3 regions of the Pseudomonas sp. LBUM1678 genome follow, and region 2 is predicted to be linked to each of the others. Evidence: predicted binding sites of a transcription regulator. Region 2 holds the regulator's gene; each other region holds the start of a gene.
What was found. Region 2 encodes sigma-54, which starts transcription at its own class of promoters, with help from an activator protein. Its sites were predicted from a motif close to ANTGGCATNNANNTTGCTNT; they were not measured.
Positions count from the first base shown of each region.

Region 1 (6,415 bases), 1.0 Mb from region 2:
GCAAGGTGATCGTCGCGCAGCGCAGCGGGCAAGGTTTTCAGCAGCCAGGGTTGTTGTTGGCTGTCGCGAACCCGATAGAGCAGCGACTGCTGGCTCTGGCCAAGAATCCCTTCGACCTGCCAACCCTCGAACACCTGACCCGGTTTCAGTGCGGGCGGCAGCGGCCATTGCTGCAGATGAATCAGCGCATCGCCGATGTTCGTTTCACCGAGGGCATCGACCCGCACCAGCAGGGCGCTGGCATTGTCCTGGCTGCCGGCCAGATGCGCTGCGCTGACCAGGGTTTGCGCAGCGCTGTGCAGGTCCGGTTGATCGCGCAGAATCGCCGCAATGGCCGTGTCGCCCAACACAGCCCAGATACCGTCGCTGAGCAGCACGAAACTTTCGTTTAACCGCAACTCGCCATCGAGAAAATCCAGGACCAAATGCTGATCGAGCCCCAGCGCCCGTTTGAGTACATGTTGCATGCCCGGCTGGTCCCAGACGTGATCCTCGCTGACCCGTTGCAAGGTGTCGGCGTGCCAGCGATACACCCGGCAATCTCCGACATGGGCCAAGGTAAAGCGCCTACCGCGCATGACCAAGGCACTGACCGTTGTGAGCAGCGGTTGCCCACCGCCATTGGCCTGCAGCCAGCGATTCTGCGCCAATAGCAGGCGATCCAGCGCCTGCGCGACACCCCAGGTTTCCGGGGTGGCGTAATAGTCCAGCGCCAGGGCCTGCAAGGTCGAACGGGCGGCGAGCCCGCCGTCGGCGCACTGGCTGACCCCGTCGGCGATGGCGAACAGGTAACCCTTGCTCGCCGCCAGCGCCGGGGCCGGAGTGACCAGGCGCAGGGCGTCCTGATTTTCCTCGCGAGGGCCGATGGCGCTCGCTTCGGCAAAGCTCAGTTGCAGGCTCATTAAGGCCTCAGACCCGAGCAGCGGTCACAGCGGCCGAACCCCAGGTGGTTCTCCAGCGACGTTTCACCCCGTGCAGACCGAACCAGGCGAGTACGCCGAGGCTGGCGAACAACCACAAGGCCAGTTGATAGCTGCCGGTGCTTTGTTTGATTGCACCCATGCCTGCCGCCAGGGCGAAACCACCGATGCCGCCGGCCATGCCGATCAAACCGGTCATCACGCCGATCTCCCGACGAAAACGTTGCGGGACCAGTTGGAAAACTGCGCCGTTACCCGCACCCAAACCGAGCATGGTGCAGACGAAAAGCGCCAGTGCCGCGTAGGAACTCGGCAGGTTGAAACCCACTGCCGCAATGCAGACCGCTGCGACCGTGTACATCCCCAGCAACGTGCGAATCCCGCCGAAACGGTCGGCCAGCGCGCCGCCCAATGGACGCATCAGGCTGCCGCCGAACACGCAGGCCGCGGTGTAGTAGCCGGCGGTCACTGGGCTCAGGCCGTATTGGTCGTTGAAGTAGCCGGGCAGGGCGCTGGCCAGGCCGATGAAGCCGCCGAAGGTCACGCTGTAGAAAAACATGAACCACCAACTGTCGCGGTCGCCCAATGCCTTCAAGTAGTCGGACATGGACTTGGCTTTCGGCCGCTCAGGGGCGTTTTTGGCCAGCCAGGCGAACACGATAATGGTCAGGATCAGCGGGATCAGGGCGAAACCGAACACGTTGCTCCAGCCAACTGCGGCCGCCAGCACCGGGGCGATCAATGCGGCGAGCACGGTGCCCGAGTTGCCGGCACCGGCGATGCCCAGGGCTTTGCCTTGATGCTGTGGCGGATACCACTGCGAGGCCAGCGGCAGCGCGACGGCGAACGACGCACCGGCCATGCCGAGGAACAGGCCCAGCACCAGCGCTTGCTCGTAGCTGTGGATGCCGAGTTTCCAGGCACCGAACAGCGCACAGATCACGATCACCTGGCCGATCAGCCCGGCGGTTTTCGGCGACAGGCGATCAGCCAGTAAGCCCATGACGAAGCGCAGCACGGCACCGGCCAGAATCGGCGTGGCCACCACCAGCCCGCGCTGTTGGGTGGTCAGGTGCAGGTCGGCGGCGATCTGCACCGCCAGGGGGCCGAGCAGGTACCAGACCATGAAACTCAGGTCGAAATAGAGGAACGCTGCGAACAACGTCGGCTTGTGACCGGATTTCCAGAAGCTTGAATTCATCGCGCACCTCAGCTGTAGGGAGTCTCGAGAAGGAGTCAGGAGCTTGCAGGTGGGGCGCCGCCTCGGCCGCACCACCGGCCCCGATCGCCGGGGCCAAAACGAAAAAACGCCGCCACCCGATTCGCCTTGGGCAAATGAGGTGAGCGACGTCTTTGTCGTAGGTGGGGCAACCGCCGTTGGTTACCTGTGTGGATTACATAGCCAGATCTGTGCCAACACCTGGGAGTGGGGGGCAAAGGAGATTGCTGTGGCGAGGGAGCTTGCTCCCGCTCGGCTGCGAAGCAGTCGCAAACCCTGCAACCGTATAGTGTCTGATTCACCGAGATGGCTGGTTTTGGGTCCGCTTCGCAGCCCAGCGGGAGCAAGCTCCCTCGCCACGGGGGGATGGAGTCAGCCAAGCAACTCACTCATGGCAATAATCTGCTCCGCCACCTGAATCAGCTTCTGCTGCCGGCTCATGGCCTGTCGGCGCATCAGGGTGTAGGCCTCTTCTTCATTGCAGTCCTTCATTTTCATCAGCAGTCCCTTGGCCAGCTCGATGCGCTTGCGCTCGGCCAGTTGCTGGTCGCGGGCGTTAAGTTGGGCGCGCAGGGCCTGGTCGCTTTCAAAGCGGGCCATGGCCACGTCGAGAATCGGCTGCAAGCGTTGTGCATGAATGCCTTCGACGATATAGGCACTGACCCCGGACTTGATCGCCTGGCGCATCACATCAGGGTCGTGTTCATCGGTAAACATCACAATCGGCCGTGGCTGGTCGCGGCTCACGAGCACCACTTGCTCCATCACATCGCGGCTCGGTGACTCGGTATCGATCAGGATCACGTCCGGACGCACCGTTTCGACGCGCGCGGGCAGGTCGATGGTCAGGCCGGATTCGTCGATGACCTCGAACCCGGCCTCGGTCAGGGCCGCTTTCAGGCGACCGACTTTCTTCGCAGTGTCGTTGATCAGCAGGATACGCAACATATTCGCAGTCTCCTGTCAGCGGCTGGCGATTCGGTGCGAGCTTTCGCTCATGGCGTGCAGCTTGAAACTGCGGGCATAGCCGGTCGGGTCGGAGCCATCCCAGATTTTGCCGTCGATCAATTGGCTACTGCGCATGTCCTGGCCCGGGGCGACAACGCCGACGGCGCTGGCGGCCTCACGGTACAAGTCTAGTTGTTGGACCTGACGGGCCACGCCGAGGTAGTCCGGGTCGTCGCGCAACAAGCCCCAGCGGCGGAACTGGGTCATGAACCACATGCCGTCGGACAAGTACGGCACATTGACCTCGCCGTCCGCATGGAAACGCAGCGCGTGCGGGTCCTGCCAACGATTACCCAGGCCATCGGCGTAGTCGCCGAGCAAGCGCGGTTCGATGCAATCGAGCGGCGCATCGAGGTATTCGGGCGCACTCAGGAGCTTCGCAGTGCTACGGCGGTTTTCGCTGCTGTCCTCGATGAAGCGACTGGCTTCGAGGATCGCCATCACCAGCGCCCGGGCGGTGTTGGGGTATTGCTCGACAAAGGCGCGGGTGCAGCCGAGGACTTTTTCCGGGTGATCGGGCCAGATGGTCTGGCTCGTCGCCATCGTGAAACCCAGATCCTGCTTCACCGCGCTGGCGGACCACGGCTCGCCGACGCAGAAACCATCGATGCGCCCGGCTTGCAGGTGCGCGACCATCTGCGGCGGCGGCACCACCACGCTGTCGACGTCCTGCAACGGATGAATGCCTTGGCTTGCCAGCCAGTAATACAGCCACATGGCGTGGGTGCCGGTGGGAAATGTCTGGGCGAAGGTCAGTTTTGGGCGACTTTGGTGCACGTGCAGGTCCAGTGCTTCAGGACTGGTCACCCCCAGCGCTTGCAAGCCGTGAGAAAGATTGATGCTCTGGCCGTTCTGGTTCAGGCCCATGAGCACTGCCATGTCGGTCGACGCCACGCCACCGATGCCCAGGTGCACGGCGTAAATCAGACCGTACAAGCTGTGGGCGGCGTCGAGTTCGCCGCTGACCAGTTTGTCTCGCAGGTTGGCCCAGGACGACTGGCGCTTGAGGTTCAGGGTCAGGCCATAAGGCTGTGCAAAACCCTGCGTGGCCGCGACCACCACCGAGGCGCAGTCACTCAGGGCCATGAAGCCAAGATTTATTTCGGTCTTTTCCGGGGCATCGCTGCCATTGACCCAGGCCAACGGGCCCGCTGTGGTTTCATTCATGGCTAAAACACCTTCCAAAAATAAGCGCCGTACCGGGCTGCTTGCCAGGGCAAGGCCAAGTGACGACGCCTTTGTCTTTCGACTCATCCCGTCGTTGGCATGAGTGCTGATGCCAGTGATGGTGCAAGGCATATGCCATCGCCCGCTGATTTTGTTGCGCGCCTCGCTTGCGACCGCGATGCCCGGCTATAATCGCCGCCTCATTTCGCCGCCATTCGAGTCAACACCGCCCATGTACACCCTGGCCCGTCAGCTGTTGTTCAAACTTTCCCCGGAAACCTCCCACGATCTGTCCCTGGACCTGATCGGCGCGGGCGGGCGTTTGGGCCTCAACGGCTTGCTGTGCAAGGCGCCGGCGAAAATGCCGGTGAACGTCATGGGGCTGGAGTTTCCGAACCCGGTAGGTTTGGCGGCCGGTCTGGACAAGAACGGCGCGGCCATCGACGGTTTCGCCCAACTGGGTTTCGGCTTTGTCGAAATCGGCACCATCACCCCGCGTCCGCAGCCGGGCAACCCGAAACCACGGATTTTCCGTCTGCCGGATGCCGAGGCGATCATCAACCGCATGGGTTTCAACAATCTCGGCGTCGATCACCTGCTGGCCCGCGTGGCGGCGGCCAAGTACAAGGGCGTGCTGGGCATCAACATCGGCAAGAACTTCGATACACCGGTTGAACGCGCGGTCGACGATTACCTGATCTGCCTGGACAAGGTCTACGCCCACGCCAGCTACGTGACGGTCAACGTCAGCTCGCCGAACACCCCGGGCCTGCGCAGCCTGCAATTCGGCGATTCGCTCAAGCAATTGCTGGCCGATCTGGCGACCCGTCGCGCAGAACTGGCGTTGCGCCATGGCAAACATGTCCCGCTGGCGATCAAGATCGCGCCGGACATGACCGACGAAGAAACCGCGCAGGTCGCGCAGGCGTTGATCGAAACCGGGATGGATGCGGTGATTGCCACCAACACCACCCTGAGCCGCGTGGGCGTTGAAGGCATGGAGCACGGTGACGAGGCGGGCGGTCTGTCCGGCGCACCGGTTCGCGACAAGAGCACTCACACCGTTAAGGTACTGGCGGCGGAATTGGCTGGTCGCTTGCCGATCATCGCCGTGGGCGGCATCACCGAAGGCAAACACGCGGCCGAGAAAATCGCCGCGGGTGCGAGCCTGGTGCAGCTCTATTCCGGCTTCATCTACAAAGGCCCGGCGTTGATTCGCGAGTCCGTCGACGCCATCGCCGCCCTGCGCTGAGTTGTAGCAGCTGCCGAGCACCGCGAGGCTGCGTTCGGCTGCGCAGCAGTCGTAAAACCTGATGCATGGTGTATCAGCAAGATCGCGGTGCCTGATTTTACGACTGCTGCGCAGCCGAACGCAGCCTCGCGGTGCTCGGCAGCTGCTACAGGGGAATTGTGTAGGCCAAAAGCAGGCATAAAAAAGGGCTCCTCGAAGGAGCCCCTGGGCCGGAGCCCGCCGCCCGGATGGGGCGTGCGTGGTAAGTCGTTACGTAATCAGATTGTCGTGTCGGAGTGTTGTGCCCTGTGTTTAGCCGACGGCGTGAAGTTCGTTGAGTCTATGGATTCCCGCAGTGCCGGTCATACCGTCCCAATTGTCGCCGCGTCCTTCTCGCCAGCCGTTAATCCAGGCTTGACGTACCGACGGTAGAGTAAATGGGCAAAGCTCACGGGATTTGCCACCAACGCCATATTGATATCCGCGCAAAAATGCTCTTTCCAACGGATCACGCTTAAGTCTTCTCATAGGGTGTTGCCCTCACTTGTTGACTGTATTTATCGCGTTGACCTCAACTGAGGTCTGGCAGAAGAAATCCTGCCGTTGGGGCTCGCTGCCGGCGTCGCGAGCCAAGGTGTTGACGCCGTTGCGACGTCAACCTGTGTTGAGTTCTAACCAATGCGTCACATCGAGGGAATGATCGTTTTGTCATAAGAACGTAACCAGAAAGATGCTAAGGCCATAAGTAACGCGATGTTTGTCCCATGTTTATTGGCCAAAGCCCTGTATGATCGGCCCCCCGCAGGATGATGGGGTTAATCCTTTAGTGAGAATGGCTCCTGTTGAGCAGGAGGACTATTCGACGAAGGG
Region 1 covers NZ_CP166775.1:2,021,635-2,028,049, forward strand. Annotated here, with positions in the region: gene ACA070_RS09195 (bifunctional protein-serine/threonine kinase/phosphatase) at 1-902, opposite strand, end outside; gene ACA070_RS09200 (nitrate/nitrite transporter) at 910-2,121, opposite strand; gene ACA070_RS09205 (ANTAR domain-containing response regulator) at 2,512-3,087, opposite strand; gene ACA070_RS09210 (CmpA/NrtA family ABC transporter substrate-binding protein) at 3,103-4,314, opposite strand; gene ACA070_RS09215 (quinone-dependent dihydroorotate dehydrogenase) at 4,547-5,566, shown strand; gene rmf (ribosome modulation factor) at 5,858-6,073, opposite strand.
Region 1: a site for sigma-54 is predicted at 4,435-4,454, ahead of ACA070_RS09210 (CmpA/NrtA family ABC transporter substrate-binding protein). Genes of this name have one in related genera too.

Region 2 (6,415 bases):
TTCGGTGGGCAACCTCGCCTACTTCGAGCAGCTGCAAACGGCAGGCGATACAAAGCCTGTTCAAGGCTATGGCGTCACTATCCAGTACCACGCCTCGCAAGACCGCGTCGTGCTGATCGACCGAGCTAAAGTCATCGACAAGGACGGCAACGTGACCCAGGGCGAGAAAATCGTCTATGACACCAACAAAAAGCTCGCCAGCGCCGGTCGCGCTACGGGCAGCAAGGTCACCGAGTCGCGTCCGCGGATCGACATGGTGATCCAGCCGAAAAAGAAAACCGAAGAGCAAAAGGCCCCGTAATGGCAACTCTGAAAGCTCAGCATCTGGCCAAGAGCTATAAGAGCCGCCAGGTCGTGCGTGACGTCAGCCTGTCCATCGACAGCGGTCAGATCGTCGGCCTGCTGGGTCCTAACGGCGCCGGCAAGACCACCTGCTTCTACATGATCGTTGGCCTGGTGCAGGCCGATCAGGGTCGCGTATTGATCGACGACCTGGACGTCAGCCACCAGCCGATGCACGGTCGTGCAAAGGCCGGTATCGGCTATCTTCCGCAAGAAGCGTCGATCTTCCGTAAACTGTCGGTGGCGGACAACATCATGGCCATCCTCGAGACCCGCAAGGAACTCGACAAGGCCGATCGTCGCAAGGAGCTGGAAAGCCTGCTGCAGGAATTCCACATCAGCCACATCCGCGACAACCTCGGCATGAGCCTGTCCGGCGGTGAGCGCCGCCGCGTAGAAATTGCACGGGCACTGGCCACCAACCCGAAATTCATCCTGCTCGACGAACCTTTCGCCGGCGTGGACCCGATTTCGGTGGGCGACATCAAACAGATCATTTACCACCTCAAGGCCAAAGGCATTGGCGTGCTGATCACTGACCACAACGTCCGTGAAACCCTGGACATCTGCGAAACCGCCTACATCGTCAACGATGGCCAGCTGATCGCCGAAGGTGACTCCGCCACCATCCTGGCCAACGAACTGGTCAAGGAAGTGTATCTGGGCCACGAGTTCCGCCTGTAAGCACTAAGGTGTCTGGCTGATTGTCCGGGTGCTTGTCTCGATAAAAAATCAATACTTTTTTATTGTTACGGCGCTCTAGGCAAACGCTGCAGTTTCGGGCATATAATTTGCTTATGTTTGGCGCTCCGGCGCCCTGTAGTGGATGGCGCATGTGCGCCGGCGAATAAGGTGTTAAGCCCCTGCCATGAAACCATCGCTAGTCTTGAGAATGGGCCAGCAGCTGACGATGACACCGCAGCTGCAACAGGCCATCCGCCTGCTCCAATTGTCGACCCTGGACCTGCAACAGGAAATCCAGGAGGCCCTGGAGTCCAATCCGATGCTCGAACGCCAGGAAGAAGGCGACGACTTCGATAACGCCGACCCCTTGGCCGACAAAGCCGAACAGCTCCCCAACGCCGATGTTTCGGAACCCTCCTACCAGGAAACCGCCCCGACGGTGGACAACCTCGAGGAAGGTGACTGGAACGAGCGCATTCCCAACGAACTGCCTGTCGATACCGCGTGGGAAGACGTCTACCAGACCAGCGCCAGCAGCCTGCCGAGCAACGATGACGACGAGTGGGACTTCACCACCCGCACATCGGCCGGCGAAAGCCTGCAAAGCCATTTGCTGTGGCAACTGAACCTGGCACCGATGTCCGACACCGATCGACTGATCGCCGTGACCCTGATCGATTGCATCAACAATCAGGGCTACCTGGACGAAACCCTCGAAGAAATTCTCGAGGCCTTCGATCCGGAACTGGACATCGAGCTGGACGAGATCGAAGCCGTCCTGCACCGCATCCAGCAATTCGAACCTGCCGGCATTGGCGCCCGCAACCTGGGCGAATGCCTGCTGCTGCAACTGCGCCAACTGCCCGCCAAGACACCTTGGCTGGCCGAAGCCAAGCGTCTGGTCGCTGATTACATCGACCTGCTAGGCAGCCGCGACTACAGTCAGCTAATGCGCCGCATGAAGCTCAAGGAAGATGAACTGCGCCAGGTGATCGAGCTGGTGCAGAGCCTCAACCCTCGTCCGGGTTCGCAGATCGAGTCCAGTGAAGCCGAGTACGTTGTTCCTGACGTGATCGTGCGCAAGGACAACGAGCGCTGGCTGGTCGAGCTGAACCAGGAATCGGTGCCACGGCTGCGGGTCAACGCCCAGTACGCCGGCTTTGTGCGCCGCGCCGACACCAGCGCCGACAACACGTTCATGCGCAATCAGTTGCAAGAGGCTCGCTGGTTCATCAAGAGCCTGCAAAGCCGCAACGAAACCCTGATGAAAGTGGCCACCCAGATTGTCGAGCATCAGCGCGGCTTCCTGGAGTACGGCGACGAAGCGATGAAACCGCTGGTGCTGCATGACATCGCCGAAGCAGTGGGGATGCATGAGTCGACGATTTCACGGGTGACCACGCAGAAATTCATGCATACCCCTCGGGGCATATATGAACTGAAATACTTTTTCTCCAGCCACGTCAGCACCTCCGAAGGCGGTGAATGCTCGTCCACAGCGATCCGCGCGATCATCAAAAAACTGGTTGCTGCGGAAAATCAGAAAAAGCCGTTGAGTGACAGCAAGATCGCTGGTTTACTGGAGGCACAAGGCATTCAGGTGGCTCGCCGCACCGTCGCCAAGTACCGCGAATCCCTCGGGATCGCGCCTTCGAGCGAACGCAAGCGGTTGATGTAGAGCCACGCCACAGCGTTCCAGTGGCAGGCATTTCTGCCTGCCGCTTTATGCACTGGCAACGAAGGAGAAGCTGTATGCAAGTCAACATCAGTGGACACCAACTGGAAGTGACCGAACCTCTTCGCACCTACATCGGCGAAAAACTCGAACGATTAGAGAGGCATTTCGACAAGATCACCAACGTGCAGGTCACGATGACGGTCGAAAAGCTCAAGCAGAAAATCGAAGCCACGCTGCATATTCCCGGCAATGAAGTGGTCGCAAACGCGGAGCATACCGATATGTACGCGGCGATCGACGCATTGACCGACAAGCTCGATAAACAACTCAAAAAGCATAAGGAAAAGACCCAGAGCCTCCTCCAGGGCGCGACCGGTCGTTAACACTCCCAACCCATGATCCGACTTGAAAGTATCCTGACCCCCGGCCGTTCCCTCGTGAACGTGCCGGGCGGCAGCAAAAAGAAAGCCCTTGAGCAAATTGCCAACCTAATCCATCGCGAAGTGCCGGATCTGGCCATGCAGGATGTTTTCGAGAGCCTGGTCGCCCGCGAAAAACTCGGCTCTACCGGTTTTGGCAACGGCATCGCCATCCCCCACTGTCGCCTCAAGGGTTGCACCTCACCCATCAGTGCCTTGATGCACCTCGATGCACCCATCGATTTCGACGCCATCGACGGCGCCCCGGTTGACCTGTTGTTCGTTCTGCTGGTCCCGCAAGCCGCCACCGATGCGCACCTGGAGCTACTGCGCCAGATCGCCAGCATGCTCGATCGCAAGGAGGTGCGCGAAAAACTGCGCAGCGCCCCGAGCAATGAAGCCTTGTATCAGGTTGTCCTGGACGAGCAAAACGGTCACTAATCATGCGTTTGATCATTGTCAGCGGCCGTTCCGGCTCAGGTAAAAGTACCGCACTCGATGTTCTCGAGGACAACGGCTACTACTGCATCGACAACCTGCCCGCCGGATTGCTGCCGGAACTTGCCGAGCGCGCGCTGATTCATACCGAGCTGGCACAACCGCTGGTTGCCGTATCCATCGATGCGCGCAACCTGCCAAGTCACCTGTCGCGGTTTCCGGAACTGCTGGAAGAAGTCCGCAGTCGGCATATCAAGTGTGATGTGTTGTACCTGGACGCCGACGAAGAAACGTTGCTTAAACGCTTTTCGGAAACCCGTCGTCGCCACCCTCTGAGTAACGCCAATCGCTCGCTGGCCGAGGCGATTCAAGACGAGACCCAGTTGCTGGGCCCGATCGCCGACCTGGCCGACCTCAAAGTCAACACCACCAACCTGAACCTGTATCAGCTGCGCGATACCATCAAGCTACGCTTGCTCAATCAGCCCGAGCCTGGCACTGCGTTCCTGGTGGAGTCTTTCGGGTTCAAGCGTGGCATGCCGGTGGATGCGGACCTGGTGTTCGACGTGCGTTGCCTGCCTAACCCTTACTGGAAGCCGGAATTGCGCGCCCAGTCCGGGCTCGATCAACCGGTGGCCGAGTACCTGGCGGCGCAACCGGATGTCGAAGAGATGTTCCAGGACATTTCCACGTACCTGCTCAAGTGGTTGCCGCGCTTTGCCGCCAGCAACCGCGCTTATGTCACCATTGCCATTGGCTGCACCGGCGGGCATCACCGCTCCGTCTACCTGACCGAACGTCTGGGCCAGGTCCTGCAACAATCCCTGAAGAACGTCCAGGTTCGCCACCGCGACCTCAGCTAAAGGATTCACATCGCGATGCCTGCTCTGGAAATCGAAATCATCAACAAGCTGGGCCTGCATGCCCGCGCTTCGGCAAAATTCGTCGGTGTTGCCGGTCAGTTCAAGGATTGCACGATCAGAGTAGGACGCACGCCGGAGTCCACGGTGGATGGCAAAAGCATCATGGCGATGATGATGCTCGCTGCCGGCAAGGGCACCAAAATTCATCTGAGCACGGAAGGCGAGCAAGAGCAGGAAGCGATGGATGCACTCGTGGCGTTGATCAACAACTACTTCGACGAAGGCGAGTAACCCCGCGGTTTAGGGTGCTTTTGTGGCGAGGGGGCTTGCCCCCGTCCGGCTGCGCAGCAGTCGTAAAACATCCAGAACGACTCTCCAGCGCCGTACGTTCGTTAAACCCCAGGGCCGCTTCGCGACCCAGCCGGGGGGCAAGCCCCCTCGCCACAAAGACATCGATGCCGTTCAGGCCAACGCCGTATCCATCACCATCATCAAACAAAACCCGATCAACAACCCAAGACTCGCCAGCTTGTCGTGACCATTGCGCCGCGACTCGGGGATGATTTCATGGGTGACCACCAGCAGCATCGCCCCCGCCGCGAGTGCCAACCCCAACGGCAACAGCAATTCGGCCAGGCTCACCAGCCAGGCGCACAACAGGGCGAAGACCGGCTCGACCAGACCTGATGCAGCACCGATCAGGAACGCCCTGACCCGCGACATCCCCGCCCCTGCAAGCACCAGCGCGATCACCAGACCTTCCGGCACATCCTGCAACGCGATGCCCATGGCCAGGCTGTCAGCATCCGGCATTCCACCACCGGCCGAGACACCGACGGCCATGCCTTCAGGAATGTTGTGGGCAATGATGGCAAACACAAACAACCAGATCCGTGGCGGGATGACCGGCCGCTCCAGCGTTCCGACGAGCATTTCCGGCGAAGCGCCAGACACCTTTCGATCCACCAGAAACAGCCCGAACGCGCCGAGCGCGATGCCGAAGCTGATCAGGCCGCTGGCCGCCCAAGGTGTCAGCCCCAGGCTTTCAGCGGCGGAGACGCCCGGAACGATCAGCGAAAACGCCGTCGCCGCGAGCATCACCCCGGCACCGAAACCGAGCAGCGTATCGCTGACCGCCTGCGGCATCCGCCGAATCACCAGCACCGGCACTGCGCCCAACGCGGTGCCCAAGGCACAAATCGCCCCGCCCTGCAGCGCGCGCAGCAGTTTGGGTTCGAGGTCCAGCCATGCCAGGCCATGGGCGACCAACAACGTCATGCCTGCCAGCAGCAACAGCGATCCCAACGCATAACGAAACATTCGTCCGCTTCCGATCGCCAGTGTTTCAGTGCCCATAGTCTGCCTTGGATTGTTTTTATAGAGGACTTAAACCAGCGCAGCCTGATAACGCGCAGCGACTTCGGGCCAATTGATGACGTTGTAGAACGCGTTGATGTATTCCGGACGGCGGTTCTGGTATTGCAGGTAGTAGGCGTGCTCCCAGACATCCAGGCCGAGGATTGGCGTGTTGCCATTCATCAACGGGCTGTCCTGGTTACCGCTACTTTCCACGATCAGGGTCTTTTGCGGCGTGACACTCAGCCAGGCCCAGCCACTGCCAAAACGGGTCAGTGCAGCTTTGGTGAAGGTTTCCTTGAAACTGTCCAGACCACCCAGTTGCTCATCAATCGCCGTGGCCAGCGCACCTTCCGGTTTACCACCGCCATGAGGCGCCATCACTTCCCAGAACAGCGAATGGTTGGCGTGGCCACCGCCCTGATTGATCACCGCCGCGCGGAGTTTCTCCGGCAGTTGCTGGACGCTGGCGACCAGTTTTTCCACCGACCACTCGGCAAACTCGGTGCCTTCGACCGCGGCGTTCAGGTTATTGATGTAGGTCTGGTGGTGCTTGGTGTAGTGGATCTCCATGGTCTGCGCATCGATATGCGGTTCCAGGGCATCGTAAGCGTAAGGCAAGGCAGGCAAGGTAA
Region 2 covers NZ_CP166775.1:982,034-988,448, reverse strand. Annotated here, with positions in the region: gene lptA (lipopolysaccharide transport periplasmic protein LptA) at 1-301, shown strand, start outside; gene lptB (LPS export ABC transporter ATP-binding protein) at 301-1,026, shown strand; gene ACA070_RS04290 (RNA polymerase factor sigma-54) at 1,211-2,704, shown strand; gene hpf (ribosome hibernation-promoting factor, HPF/YfiA family) at 2,779-3,087, shown strand; gene ptsN (PTS IIA-like nitrogen regulatory protein PtsN) at 3,100-3,564, shown strand; gene rapZ (RNase adapter RapZ) at 3,567-4,424, shown strand; gene ACA070_RS04270 (HPr family phosphocarrier protein) at 4,440-4,715, shown strand; gene ACA070_RS04265 (ZIP family metal transporter) at 4,887-5,780, opposite strand; gene ACA070_RS04260 (superoxide dismutase) at 5,811-6,415, opposite strand, start outside.

Region 3 (6,415 bases), 640 kb from region 2:
TCTTTACCCGAAGCACGCATGTTGTCGAGCTTCTTGCCTTTGGTTGGGTTGACGCCCAGGTCGTTGTCGCGGCTGTTGATGCCGACGATTTGACCTTCGTACACGTCTTCACCGTGACCCAGGAACAGTTTGCCGCGAGCTTGCAGGGTTTCCAGCGAGTAAGTCAGAGCCTTACCGGTAGCAACCGAAACCAGCACGCCGTTCTGACGGCCGGACATGTCGCCGGACTTCATCACGTCGTAACGGTCGAAGATCGAGGTCAGGATGCCTGCACCGGAGGTCAGGGTCAGGAACTCGTTACGGAAACCGATCAAGCCACGAGCCGGGATGTTGTACTCAAGGCGCACACGGCCCTTGCCATCCGGAACCATGTTGGTCAGGTCGCCCTTACGGATACCGATCTGTTCCATGATCGAACCTTGCGATTCTTCCGGCAGGTCGATGGTCACGTTTTCGTACGGTTCGTGCTTCACGCCGTCAACCATACGGATGATCACTTCCGGACGACCAACACCCATTTCGAAGCCTTCGCGACGCATGGTTTCGATCAGTACCGAGAGGTGCAGCTCACCACGGCCGGAGACTTTGAACTTGTCGGCGGTGTCGCCTTCTTCAACGCGCAGGGCAACGTTGTAGAGCAGTTCTTTGTCCAGACGTTCCTTGATGTTACGGGACGTCACGAACTTGCCTTCTTTACCGCAGAAAGGCGAGTCGTTTACCTGGAAGGTCATGGAAACGGTTGGCTCGTCAACGGTCAGCGGCTTCATCGCTTCGACGTTCAGTGGGTCGCACAGAGTGTCGGAGATGAACAGCTGGTCGAAGCCGCTGATGCAGACGATGTCGCCGGCAGCTGCTTCTTCAACGTCGATACGGTGCAGACCGTGGTGACCCATCAGCTTCAGGATACGACCGGTACGCTTCTTGCCGTCGGCGTCGATAGCGACAACCGGAGTGTTCGGCTTGATGCGGCCACGAGCGATACGGCCAACGCCGATAACACCCAGGAAGCTGTTGTAGTCCAGAGCGGAGATTTGCATCTGGAACGGACCTTCACGGTCGACTTTCGGCGCAGGTACGTTGTCGACGATCGACTGGTACAGCGGGGTCATGTCTTCAGCCATGTCGGTGTGTTCCAGACCGGCAATGCCGTTCAGGGCCGAGGCGTAGACGACTTTGAAGTCCAGCTGTTCTTCGGTAGCACCGAGGTTGTCGAACAGGTCGAAGATCTGGTCCAGAACCCAGTCCGGACGCGCGCCTGGACGGTCAACCTTGTTGATCACCACGATTGGACGCAGGCCGGCTTCGAAAGCCTTCTTGGTCACGAAACGGGTTTGCGGCATAGGGCCGTCTTGAGCGTCAACCAGCAGCAGAACGGAGTCAACCATCGACATTACGCGTTCAACTTCGCCGCCGAAGTCGGCGTGGCCCGGGGTGTCCACGATGTTGATGTGGAAGCCGTTCCAGTTGATGGCGGTGTTTTTCGCCAGAATGGTAATACCGCGCTCTTTCTCCTGGTCGTTGGAGTCCATCACGCGCTCGTCGTTGAGCTCGTTGCGCTCCAGGGTGCCGGATTGACGCAAGAGTTTGTCTACCAGGGTGGTCTTACCATGGTCAACGTGAGCAATGATGGCGATGTTGCGTAGATTTTCGATCACTTGTGTATCTCGATCAGAGGATTCGGTGTGCTGACAGGTCGTGGCAGCGATTAACAGTAGAGTCAGGCCTTGCCGTTACAGCTTGACGGCAGAGTCGGGGGGCCGGTGACGCAGGCCACAGGCAAACAGCCCCGGGCTCTTAGCTCGGTCGATAAACGCGCACATTGGCATGCCCCTCACTGAGCAAATGGTGGGCATGCAGGCGACTCATCACGCCTTTGTCGCAATACAGCAGGTACTGGCGAGTAGGGTCCAGTTCCTTGAAACGAGCGTTCAATGCATAAAACGGCATCGTTTGTATGTCGATGCCAGCCAAGTCCAGCGGGTCGTCTTCAGCGGCATCCGGATGACGGATGTCGATGACGATCTGACCGGCCAGCGCTTCGCTGACTTCTTCAATCTGCACATCCTGGCCCAATTCGTCGATCACGCGATCGATCGGCACCAGCTTGGCGTTCTCGAGCGCACGCTCAAGTACTGCCATGTCGAACTGTTGTTCTTCGTACTCCACGCGCGGTCGCTTGGCGTGAGTCTTGGGGTTCACCGAGATGACCCCGCAGTATTCCGGCATGTGCTTGGCGAAGTCGGCAGTACCGATTTCGTTGGCCAGGTCGATGATGTCCTGCTTGTGACTGGCGATCAGCGGACGCAAGACCAGCTTGTCGGTCACGCAGTCGATCACGGACAGGTTCGGCAGTGTCTGGCTCGACACCTGGGAAATCGCCTCGCCGGTAACCAGCGCATCGATGTCCAGCCGATCGGCAATACGGGAAGCAGCGCGCAACATCATACGCTTCAAAACTACACCCATATGACTGTTATCGACTTTCCCGAGAATTTCTCCCAGTACTTCCTCGAACGGTACGCTCACAAATAACACGCGTTGGGAGCTGCCGTACTTCTTCCAGATGAAGTGCGCGACTTCCATGACGCCCAGTTCATGGGCCCGTCCGCCCAGATTGAAGAAGCAGAAATGGCTCATCAGGCCGCGGCGCATGATCTGATAAGACGCAACGGTCGAATCGAAACCGCCAGACATCAGCACAAGCGTCTGTTCCAGGGCACCCAGCGGATATCCGCCGATGCTGTTGTGCTGGTTATGGATCACGAACAACCGTTTGTCGCGAATTTCGATGCGGACTTCGATTTCCGGCTCTTTCAGCGAGATTCCGGCGGCGCCGCACTGACGACGCAGTTGGCTGCCGACGTATTTTTCGACGTCCATCGAACTGAATTCATGCTTGCCGGCCCGCTTGCAGCGCACCGAAAAGATCTTCCCGGCCAACGCATCACCGAAGTGCTGCTTGCACTTGGCGACGATGTCATCGAAGTCGCCCAGCGGGTATTCGTCGACTTGCAGGAAATGCGCGATGCCCGGCATGCAACTCAGGCGCTCGGTCATCTCCTTCAGGGCTTTGGGCTCGCTGACGCGTGTTTCCAGCTCGAGATTGTCCCACACACCGTTCACCACCACAGCCGGGTCCAGGTCGCGGAGCACGGTACGGATGTTTTTGGCCAACTGGCGGATGAAACGCATCCGTACCGGGCGGCTCTTGATGGTGATCTCGGGGAAGACTTTTACGATTAGTTTCATGAAAACAGCGCGCGCTGGGCCAGCCGAAAAAGGGGGGCGCGGATTATAGCGGAAATTGCTCAAGGTTTAACCAGTTAATGTGCAGAAGGTTTTGCGCGCACCAAAACGGGTCATTTATTGATTTTAACGCTACATTGTAGGGCGAGATTTTCAGCTCGCTGACGCTTCGTGCCTTTATAAGCGTGATATTGGGGCAAAAAACCCATGCTGGGGCACTGGCATGCAATTTGCTCCCTTGTGAGGCAGGTTGCCTTGGCAGAGTATTCGCGCCGGCATCACCCACATTCTAAGGGCATCCACTACTAAGCCCGAAGCCACCCGGAGGACACTATGTCGAAGTCGGTTCAACTCATCAAAGATCATGACGTCAAGTGGATTGATCTGCGCTTCACGGACACCAAAGGCACTCAGCACCACGTGACCATGCCGGCTCGCGACGCGCTGGATGAAGCTTTCTTCGAAGAAGGCAAAATGTTCGACGGTTCCTCCATCGCTGGCTGGAAAGGCATCGAAGCCTCCGACATGATCCTGCTGCCGGACGACAGCACTGCCGTTCTCGACCCGTTCACCGAAGACCCAACGCTGATCATCGTCTGCGACGTGATCGAGCCGTCGACCATGCAAGGCTACGATCGCGACCCACGTGCGATCGCCAAGCGTGCCGAGGAATACCTGAAGTCGACCGGTATCGGCGACACCGTATTCGTTGGCCCGGAGCCTGAGTTCTTCATCTTCGATCAAGTGAAGTTCAAGTCCGACATCTCCGGTTCGATGTTCAAAATCTTCTCCGAACAGGGTTCCTGGATGTCCGACCAGGACATCGAAAGCGGCAACCATGGCCACCGTCCAGGTATCAAAGGCGGTTACTTCCCGGTTCCACCGTTCGACCACGACCACGAAATCCGTACCTCCATGTGCAACGCCATGGAAGAAATGGGTCTGGTGATCGAAGTTCACCACCACGAAGTGGCAACTGCCGGCCAGAACGAAATCGGTGTGAAGTTCAACACCCTGGTCGCCAAGGCTGACGAAGTTCAAACCCTGAAGTACTGCGTGCACAACGTTGCTGTCGCTTACGGCCGCACCGCTACCTTCATGCCTAAGCCTCTGTACGGCGATAACGGTTCGGGTATGCACGTTCACTTGTCCATCGCCAAAGATGGCAAGAACACCTTCGCTGGCGAAGGCTATGCCGGCCTGTCCGACACCGCCCTGTACTTCATCGGCGGCATCATCAAGCACGGCAAGGCACTGAACGGCTTCACCAACCCGTCGACCAACTCCTACAAGCGTCTGGTCCCAGGTTTCGAAGCTCCGGTAATGCTGGCCTACTCGGCTCGCAACCGTTCCGCTTCGATCCGTATTCCTTACGTGTCCAGCCCTCGCGCTCGCCGTATCGAAGCCCGCTTCCCGGATCCGGCAGCCAACCCGTACCTGGCCTTCGCTGCCCTGGTAATGGCTGGCCTGGACGGTATACAGAACAAGATCCACCCTGGCGACGCAGCTGACAAAAACCTGTATGACCTGCCGCCTGAAGAGGCGAAAGAGATCCCACAAGTTTGCGGCAGCCTGAAAGAAGCCCTGGAAGAGCTGGACAAAGGTCGTGCGTTCCTGACCAAAGGCGGCGTGTTCTCCGATGACTTCATCGACGCTTACATCGCTCTGAAAAGCGAAGAAGAAATCAAGGTACGCACCTTCGTACACCCACTGGAATATGAGCTGTACTACAGCTGCTGATCCGGTAGCGCCTGCGCAAGCGGCGGGACAAAAAAGAGGCCTCCTTCGGGAGGTCTTTTTTATGCCCGCGATCCAGCTGGTGTACATTTCCCCTGTAGGAGCCGGCTTGCTGGCGATAGCGCCCTTGAGAACGCCATCGCCAGCAAGCCGGCTCCTACAGGGGAATTTGCGGCGTTTGGGAAATCCGGAGTAATCATGCCCAAATGTTTACAACTTGGGACAACCGCCACCCCTGACCTATGCTGCAACCCAACGCTTTCGTTTTCTGGTCGATTTTATGGGTCGTGGTTTTCTTTTGATGTTGCTGCTGATCGCCCTGCCTGCCGCAGCGCAGATCTATAAGTACACCGACGCCTCCGGTAACACCGCCTACAGCAATCAACCGCCCGACGGCGTCAAGGCTCAGCCGGTCGAGTTGCCACCGCTTAACAGCGTTGAGCGCCAGCCCCCTCCTGCCCCGCCTGCCGAAGCCACCAACAACGAACAGCCCCGCAGCGCCTACGAGATGCTGGAGTTGACCGGCCTGCCCACCGACGAAGCCCTGCGCGCCAACAACGGCACATTCACGGTCAGCGTCATGATCAAACCGCGCCTTCAAGCGCCGCACTTGTTCAGGTTGTTGCTTGATGATCAGCCCTACGGGCAGTCGAGCAACGTGCCGATCCTGCAACTGGTGAACATTGACCGTGGCGAACACAGCCTGGCGGTGCAGGTGATCAATGGCGAGAACCTCGTTCAGCAGAGCCCGACGGTGACGTTCACCGTGCAACGGGTGCATAAGCCATGAAGTTGTGGCTGCTGATCGCCTGCCTGATCGCGCTGCCGGTGACGGCCGAGGTCTTCACCTACGTCGACGCTCACGGCAACCGGGTCTACACCGACAAGCCAGGCTCGGGCAACGCCAAGCGTGTGCCGCTGGCGACGAGCAATCGCATGTCTGCCAACCCGACCGGGGCGGCGCCGGTAATTGCTACGCAAAAAACCGAAGACAAACCCTTGTTCCACTACGACATGCTCCGTGTGCTGGTCCCGGAACCGGACGCTACGGTCCGTAGCAATGGCGGCGAGCTGATCGTCAGTGTCACCAACGAACCCGGCCTGCAAAAGGGCCATCGCTACCGATTGCTGCTCGATGGCCAACCCACTGCCGAGCCGGGCCTCAGCCCGGTATTTGCCCTGAGCAACATCGACCGTGGCAGCCACAACCTGTCCGTGGAAATCCTCGACGAACAGGGCCGCACCGTCGAACGCACAGCGAATCAACCCTTCCAGATGCTGCGCATATCCCTCGCACAGAAGCGCAAGGTCAAACCCTGCACCCTCACCGACTACGGTCAACGGCCGGAATGTCCGCTCAAAGACAAACCTCCCGAAGAAAAAAATCCGTTCCTGCATTTCTTCTAACCTCGTTCAGGTTTGCGCACTATGT
Region 3 covers NZ_CP166775.1:338,752-345,166, reverse strand. Annotated here, with positions in the region: gene typA (translational GTPase TypA) at 1-1,655, opposite strand, end outside; gene thiI (tRNA uracil 4-sulfurtransferase ThiI) at 1,795-3,249, opposite strand; gene glnA (glutamate--ammonia ligase) at 3,580-4,986, shown strand; gene ACA070_RS01610 (DUF4124 domain-containing protein) at 5,264-5,773, shown strand; gene ACA070_RS01605 (DUF4124 domain-containing protein) at 5,770-6,390, shown strand.
Region 3: a site for sigma-54 is predicted at 3,464-3,483, ahead of glnA (glutamate--ammonia ligase). Genes of this name have one in related genera too.